2 regions of the Pseudoalteromonas sp. 23_GOM-1509m genome follow, and region 1 is predicted to be linked to the other one. Evidence: riboswitches for the same ligand, from Rfam matches in the RefSeq annotation. Region 1 holds a riboswitch; the other holds the start of a gene.
The links. Region 1 has a riboswitch for cobalamin ahead of N523_RS0117265 (TonB-dependent receptor domain-containing protein). Riboswitches for the same ligand answer to the same signal wherever they lie in the genome.
Positions count from the first base shown of each region.

Region 2: it holds a riboswitch for cobalamin, as region 1 does, so the genes downstream of both, N523_RS0101220 (ABC transporter ATP-binding protein) here and N523_RS0117265 (TonB-dependent receptor domain-containing protein) in region 1, are expected to answer to the same signal.

Region 1 is NZ_KI912434.1:355,994-360,425, reverse strand. Features, by position in the region: gene N523_RS0117285 (ketopantoate reductase family protein) at 1-473, opposite strand, end outside; gene N523_RS0117280 (VanZ family protein) at 466-816, opposite strand; gene N523_RS0117275 (YajQ family cyclic di-GMP-binding protein) at 968-1,450, shown strand; cobalamin riboswitch at 1,718-1,883, shown strand; gene N523_RS0117265 (TonB-dependent receptor domain-containing protein) at 1,921-3,771, shown strand; gene msrA (peptide-methionine (S)-S-oxide reductase MsrA) at 3,832-4,368, opposite strand.
Region 2 is NZ_JADO01000008.1:268,141-272,572, reverse strand. Features, by position in the region: gene N523_RS0101230 (cobyric acid synthase) at 1-568, opposite strand, end outside; gene N523_RS0101225 (FecCD family ABC transporter permease) at 568-1,578, opposite strand; gene N523_RS0101220 (ABC transporter ATP-binding protein) at 1,580-2,392, opposite strand; cobalamin riboswitch at 2,469-2,606, opposite strand; gene N523_RS0101215 (porin) at 2,656-3,585, opposite strand; gene N523_RS0101210 (LysR family transcriptional regulator) at 3,749-4,432, opposite strand, start outside.

The DNA.
Region 1 (4,432 bases):
TGTTGAATATTTTGAATAGCTAGTTGATTACAGCCCCCTAATACACTTTGCCCGTTTCCGGTATGTTGCACAATATTAGGGTTTGACTTAAATCCAGCCATGCTGGTGGTTAAAAAGTACAATGACTGCTGCTTTGTTAGCTGTTCATTTAATTGTTCAACATTACCCATGCCATTATGACTCAGTATAATATGGGTATTATTGCCTAGATAAGGTTTTACTTGAGCATAGGCTTGTTGCACTGCAAACGCTTTTACCGTGAATAAAACAATATCAAATTCAGGAGTTTGAGATAACTGCTCTTGTGAGATAAAAGTGGCGTTAATTTTTTCAGACGCAGCGTTACTGTGGCTGTAAAAGCGAGTATTAACTGTGCCTTTTCGAGTAAGTATATATATAGCGTGATGCTTGGCTAAAAAATGGCTAAATAACAAGCCAATAGCGCCATCACCTACAACAAGTATGTTAGCCATAATGCTTCTTTTTACGCAGTGTTAACAGGGCTTTAGCTAAAAAGTAGCTCGCTGCACCAATAAAATCGGCAACAAAATCGGCCAGTGATGCTTGTCTGTAAGGAAGGCTATCTTGCATAATTTCTATTGCTGCACCGTAACCAGCGAGTAATAGTATTTGTGCATATAATGGGAGTTTAAACGCTTTATCCATAATAATGGCAAGTAAAAAGAAGATACCAAAATGCGCTACTTTATCAACATGCGGAAATAAGTTTGCCGCGCCCTTTACCTCTTTAGCAAATAAGAAGGTAAACGCAACAATACTAATTAAAAAAATTGCTTGGTAAACACGCCTTGTCACGAAAATTCCTAAAATCGTATAAAAAAGAAGCCTCAGTATATCAAACTAATTTAGTATCGCACCTGAACAAAATGCAGAAAAATGTAAAGATTTATCATTTTAACGTTATAATTGCGGCATAAAATTAAGATTAGATAGTTAGGAGAACGCTATGCCTTCATTTGATATTGTATCTGAAGTAGAAATGAACGAAGCAAAAAATGCGGTTGATAACGCCAACCGTGAACTAGAAACGCGATTTGATTTTAGAGGCGTTGATGCATCAATAGAGCTAAACGATAAAACAATTAAATTAAAAGCTGAAGCAGATGCTCAGGTAATGCAGTTATTTGATATTTTAGCGAGTAAAATCTCTAAACGTGGGATGGATGTTGCAAGCTTAGAGCTACAAGATATTTCTCGTGCGGGCAAAAATGTTTTTCGTAACGTTGCACTTAAACAGGGTATCGAAAAAGACATGGCTAAAAAAGTAGTAAAAGCCATCAAAGACTCTAAAGTAAAAGTACAAGCGGCCATTCAAGGTGAAGAAGTTCGCGTAACAGGTAAAAAGCGTGATGACTTACAAGCGGCTATGCAAGTTGTACGCACTGCTGATTTAGGTCAACCATTTCAGTTTAAAAACTTCCGCGATTAATTTATTGCCTCGAGCTCGGCACTATAGGCGCTGAGCTCAAAGCAACATGTATTTAGCCAAACACGTTATATTGTTTGGCTTTTTTATTTTTAAATCTATGATGAACCCCGAACCCCGAACCCCGAACCCCGAACCCCGAACCCCGAACCCCGAACCCCGAACCCCGAACCCCGTATCCAGAACCTTGAATCTTTGGATTTTTAGATGTTTAGACGTCCGTTGACTTTTTTTAGTAAACAGATAACAATAGCAGCCTATTTTCAAGGTGCTTGCTAAACACTTCAATGGTGTGATTTTTTTAGTAGGATAATCGGGAAGTTGGTGCGTTTTCATTGATGAAGTCAATCCCAACACTGCCCCCGCAACGGTAAAGTTATGCTGTATTAAATTATGGTAACTGAGTCCGGAGACCGGCCTTGATTTAATCTTACTTACTAACATCTTTGCGGTGGGCAAAGATAGGGGACATGATGTTAAATAAAACCGCACTGGGTGTGGCCATTTCGGCTGTACTCTCTATTTCTGTATCTGCTGCAGAACAATCAATCGAAACAATAACAGTAACTGCTAATAAATTTGAACAACCTATAAATGATGTATTAGCAAGTGTGGCAGTTATCGACCGCGCTGATAGTGAAAAAGCGAATTATCGAGACTTACCTGCAATATTAAATACCATAGCTGGGATAGATATTGTCCGTAATGGTGGGTTAGGTCAAAAGGCAGATATATTTGTTCGCGGGGCCAGCGCTAAATATACCTTAGTACTGGTTGATGGTGTAAGAGTGAGCGATGCAAGCTCAGGTAGTGTATCGCTGACGAATATTCCAGTTAACAGTATCGAGCGTGTTGAAGTTATAAAAGGTGCCAGAGCGGCTATTTATGGCTCAGACGCTGTAGCCGGAGTAATTAATATTATCACCCGTAAAGCCTCAAATAACTCGCTTTCGGCTACTTTAGGCAGCCATAGCTACAGTAATTATCAGCTTGCTGGTGGGCTTGTAAAAGAGGCGCTTAGCTTTAATTATAATTTAGGCTACGAAGAGACGGATGGTTTTGATGTTACTGGCAAAGATCCAGCGGCTGAGTACACAAAAGATCATGATGATGATGGCTACAAAAATAAAAACATTGGCTTTAATTTAGCTTATGAGCTTGCTGAACTAGGCCAGTTGAGCCTGCAATCTCAGTATAGTGAAGGCGAAGCACAATATGATAATGCATGGGGTAACGATGCCTACGACTTTGAAAATTACACCGCTAAGCTAGGCTGGAACAAAGCCTCTGATGTATATAGCCAAAGTACTTCGGTGAGCGTTTCGCAAGAAGAAAATACCCAAACAGGTACCGATGTGCAGCAAGTGTATAGCACAGAGCGTGTTGAGTTTGAATATCGAGGGCGTTATACCCTTACTCAAGAACTTGATATATCGGGTGGCTTTAATTATTTATCTGAGGATTTATCAAACTCGTCAGCAACGTCATCAGAAGAAAAACGCGATAATAAGGCGTTGTTTATAGGCGCGTTTTATAGCCATAACAAATGGTTAGCAAATGCGGTTGTTAGAACCGATGATTATGACTTCCATGGCCGTGCAAACACTTACAGTACAGGACTTGGTTACAAAGCAAATAACTATGTAACACTACGTTTAAATCACGGTACTGCATTTAGAGCTCCTTCGTTAATTAATGCGTTTGTGACTAACAGCCCGTACTATTTACCAAACAATAATATTAAACCTGAAGAAGCCTTAAATAATGAGCTTGGTATAACTTTAGAAACCCAATGGGGCCGTTATGATATTGCTATTTTCGATAACCGTATCAATAATTTGATTAGTAATAATTATGATGCAGACTCAGGTAAATATATTGCCACTAACATAGATAAAGTATCTATGCAGGGATTTGAGCTGTCGGCAGAGTTTTCAGCGCTAGGCTTTGAACACTCGGTTAACTTTAGCTTTTTAGACGCTACAGATGAAAAAACGAATACCGATTTACCACGTAGACCTTCTGAATCGTTTAATTATCAACTCGCTAAAACATGGGGTGATTTTGATGCCAGCTTGGATATGCAATATCGCTCATCGCGTCCTTCGATTGCGTATTATGACTCGGAGCTCGCTGCTTATACGGTATTTAATATAGCAGCCAATTACCAGTTGCTAGATAATTTGTCGTTAGCTGCTCGAATAGAGAATATTACTGATAAAGAATATTTTACTGCTGCGACGGGCTTTGCTGCCAGTGGTAAGCTATTAGGTTATAACAGCGCAGGAAGAACTTTCTTTGTAGGGGCAAATTATCAGTTTTAATCGCTAATATAGTGTTTATTAATATACAAAAGCCCGATTTAAATCGGGCTTTTTAATATATTACCCGTTTAAAAACTCGCTAAATTCGGTTTCAAACTTATGTAATTTGGGTGCAATTAAAATACTGCAATAGCCCTGCTCAGGATTTTCATTGTAATAGTCCTGATGGTAGTGCTCTGCGGGGTAAAAAGTGGTTGCTGGGCTCACCTCAGTCACTATAGGTTCGCTAACATGACTTTGCAGCTCTGCAATAACTGCCTGTGTTTGTACTTGTTGTTGCTCATTATGATAATACACAACGCTGCGGTATTGAGTGCCTATATCGTTACCTTGGCGATTTAGTTGTGTGGCATCGTGTAGGGTAAAAAACATCGCGAGTAAGGTTTCAAAGCTGATAACACTGGCATCAAATTCAACCTTAATTACCTCTGCATGGCCACTGTTGCCAGTGCAAATAGTTTTGTATGTTGGGTTATCAGTATGTCCACCAGTATAACCAGAGCAAACACTGAGTACACCTTTTACACGCCTAAATGCTGCATCAATACACCAAAAACAGCCGCCGCCGAGTGTTGCTACTTGTGTGGTCGAACTCATAAGTACTTCCTCAATTGTTAGGGATATGTGCACTGAATAAAGCGCCGTAACAGCTAGTTACGAC
Region 2 (4,432 bases), on a different contig from region 1:
TTACTCGTGCTTGCTCAGACTCGCTTAATAACGCCAAAGTCCCGACTAAGTGCGCAAATACTCCTCCTTTATCAATATCGGCAATAATAATAACAGGGCAATCCACTTGCTCGGCGTAACCCATATTTGCAATATCGTTTGCGCGTAAATTAATTTCGGCTGGGCTGCCAGCCCCTTCTACCAGTAATAAATCAAAGCGTTTAGCTAAACGCTTATGCGAGGTTAATACTGCATCCATAGCCACTTTTTTGTAGTCATGGTAAGCATCGGCTTCCATATTGCTGATAGCTCTACCATGAATAATAACTTGTGCGCCGGTATCACTATTGGGTTTGAGTAATATAGGGTTAAAGTCGATTTCAGGTTCAACTTTTGCGGCTATGGCTTGTAATGCTTGGGCTCTGCCAATTTCGCCACCATCGTGCGTTACGGCACTATTGAGCGCCATATTTTGTGGTTTAAACGGTGCAACATTAACCCCTTGGTTAGCAAACACTCTGCAAAGTGCTGCCACTAAGGTGCTTTTACCCGCATCGGAGGTGGTACCTTGTACCATTAATGTTTTCATTATTTACCCACCAGCTGGCGCTTACGAAAATACAAGATACTTAAAAAGAATAGACTACCAATAGCCGCCGTGATCACCCCTATTGGCAGCTCTTGGTTAGCGAGTAATGAACGTGCCAGTACATCGACCCATACCATAAATATGCCCCCGACTAATCCGGTCATTAATAATCCAACGCTGCTGCCTTGAGAGATAAAAAAGCGCACTATGTGCGGCACCATTAAGCCAACAAAGCCAATTCCGCCACACATAGCAACCAATACGGCTGTGATCAATGAGCTTAAAATAAGCATTAAAATTCGAAAGCGATGCACCCGTACACCAAGCGTTGTTGCGCTTTCATCACCTAACAACATGGCATTAAGTTGGCGTCTAAAACCTAACATAATGACTGTACATGTAATGATGACCAAGGCAGGTAATAACAGTGACGGCCATTGCGCCCTAGCAAAACTTCCCAAAGTCCAAAATAAAATAGCCGCGACGGCCTGCGGATCGCTCCAATAAAGTAACAAACTGGTAAAGGCGCTAAATAAAAATGATAAGGCCACCCCAGCCAATAACATCGACTCAACTTGGGCGTTGCGTTGACTGCCAGCAATTAAAATTAATAACCCCATTGCTACTAAACTGCCAATTAAGGCTGCTGCTGATAGCGCAATGCCTGCGCCTATTCCAACAAAAGCCATTAATACTACGACTCCTAATGATGCTCCCGACGAAATACCAAACAAATAAGGGTCAGCCAATGGATTACGAGTAACTGTTTGTAATATCAATCCAGCAATCGCTAAGCCGCTGCCGGCCAAAAAAGCCAGTAACGTACGTGGCATTCTTAATTCAATAATAATGCGGCTGGTAAATGAGGCCTCGCTTGAAAAAGTTAAGCTATGGTATACATCTGCGAGCGAGGTAGGGGCAGCACCAAAGCTCAATGCCACAAATAAACTAAATACAGCGCATAACAGTGCAATAATTAACGCCACACCATGGTTAGACATAATCGCCATGTTATTGGTATCCATAATAATAGGTAATATGGGGAATAGACTCGCCATTGGACGCCGTTTGAGGGTGAGTATTAACTTGCGTGCAAACACCAAAAACCTCATCAAGCATTTGCTCGGTGATCACCTTATTAGGCTTTCCCGCGCTAGCGATTTCTCCGTTTTTAATAACCACTAACTCATCGCACATGGCTGCCGCTAAATTTAAATCATGAAATGAAGCAAACACAGTAATGCCCAAAGATTTAGCCAGCTCCATTAATTGAATTTGATATTTAACATCCAGGTGGCTTGTGGGTTCATCCATAATGAGTAGCTGTGGTTGCTGCACAATCGCTCTGGCAATAAGCGCTCGTTGCTTTTCACCGCCAGATAGTGAGTCAAATGACTGATTGCTATGAGATTCAAGCCCAACACGACTAATAGCCTGCGCTATTTTTTGTTTATCTGCTTGGGTGGTCGAGCTAAATAGCGTTTTATGCGGGGTAAGCCCTAGAGCTACAACATCGAATAACGAGAGATTAAATTGCGACGGTGTTTCTTGTAGCACTACCGCAACTTGCTTGGCATAGTCTTCACTTTTTAGCTGCCAAATATCGGTATCGTTAAATTTAATGTCGCCTGCTGATGGCTGATTAAATCGATATAAGCACCGCAGTAAACTCGACTTTCCTGCCCCATTAGGGCCAATTAAACCAATAAATTTACCACGCTCAATGCTCACATTAATGTGCTTAAGAATTAACGTATTGTCCACTCGCCAAGAAACGTTGTTAACGGTTAAAAGCGGTAAGTTTAAAGAGGTGTGAGTGTGCAAAAAATTATCCTAGGCAGGGAAACACCCACACTCAGTACTAATACGTACCAAAAAGAAAATGAGTTAACCCGCTCGTTATATGAAGTTTTAAGGCATTTGTATCTGACTTACAGTAAAACTGATCACAGTTACGGGAATAGTTGAGGAGTTACACCTCATTCCAAATGCTTGGCTATTATGCGCAGATAAGTAAATAATTTAAAGCAAAAAAAACCGCACTCAACTGAGTGCGGTTAAAAGGGAGTGTTTTAACTAAGGTTTAGTTAAAACTTATATTCCATACCTAAACCTAGGTAATCTTGGTCAACATTGTTGTCCATATCAAAGCTTGAGTAAAAACCAAATACTTTAAGGTTTTTGTTTAGTTTATGGTCAACACCTACCGATATCGCGCTTTTATCATCGCTGTCATCAAAATCCATTGTTTGGTATTGCACTTTGAAAGTGTTGCTACCCATAAGGTAAGCTGCATTCACTAAGTAACCGTCAGCCTCAGCGCTGCCATCTACTTTTTCTTGTGTTTGGTACATTGCGCCAAGTCTAAAATCTTCAATTTTACCTTGAACTGTTGCACGCACTACATCGTAACCATTGACTTCGCTATCAGCAGCAATGGCAGCATATACTGCGCTCTTTTTAAGGCCTGCATCACCGTAAGTTAACGCCACTGAGTAGCCATTTTTGGCATCTACGTCGTCTTCTGCAATAAATGACGCTAATACTTTAAAACCTTCATATGAGTTTGAAGCATAAGATACTGAGTTACCTAAACGATTTTCACCTTTAAAGGTATTTTTTATATCACCTTCAAGATCGTTGAAAAGATCTAGTTTCCCCTGCGCTTGCTTAAGCGCGGTGTCGTTGCGGCCTATCACAACCTGACCGAATCCGCCTTTAAAGCCCACATATTGATTACGCGCTGAAATATTGTCGTCATCACCTTTAGAATCGGCATCAGACACATCAACCTGAAATTCAAACTTATAAACCGCTTCTAAACCGTCTGAAATTTTTTCAGACCCTTTAAGTCCGAAACGAGATGCATTACTTTTAATTTCAGTAAACGACCCTTCACCATCGTCAGATGATTGAACGGTTACATTTGCTTTACCGTAAATGTCTACCTCTGCAAGTGCATTAAAAGATAAACCACTAAGTAGGGCTAAGCATAAGCTCGATTTTGCAAATTTCATGTTATTTCCTCGATAATCACAATAGACTAATTTTTAAAACAGCAGCAGTGTGTCACCACTAAATGACAAAAATATTACAAAGGACACATTTTTGTCTTTTTAAGTTAATAAAACTGCATTAAATCTGAAATCAAAATAACATGTAAAATAAACTGCCTACCGACTACTTACTTTGTTTCAATAAACTCGGTGTCATTTGCGACAACAAATTAACCAAGGTTTCTATCAACTCTTTCTGTTCGTTATCTCTATGATAGGCAACAAATACATCTCTTGAGGTATTTTCTACCCCTTTTACATGAAAAAGTTCGCCTTTTTCTAAATGATCTTTAACTAATACCTGTGGAATAAACGCACTACCGCCACATTGCAGTATTAAATCAAGCGCTATACGCCCTGTACTGGTTCTAAAATAAGGCGGTGTTTTACCGGTAAACTGACGCGCATGCCAAAGAGAAAACGTGGTTCCCCAATCAACATACACATATTGATTATCAAAAAAGTTATCACTGGTTGCCGTATCGTAACCACTCACCGGAATAATGGGCAGTTCACAAATACGTTCAACCACAAGTTCATCAACTTTAGGAGGATCAAATAAAATAGCTAAATCAAGGGTGCGCTCCAACAATAAGCGAGTGCTTTCTTGTTGCGCTTTCACTTCTGCCACCAGCGATACACCAGGCATCGCCGATACAATATTTGTAATACCAAACTGTAAAAATGCATCCCAAATATTAGGCGTACCTGCTAAGCTAATTTGCTTATGCATATTATCTGCAAGTGCAACATCCACTTTGGCTCTTTGCATCCCAGTAATAATCATTTGCGCATGCGGTAACAAACG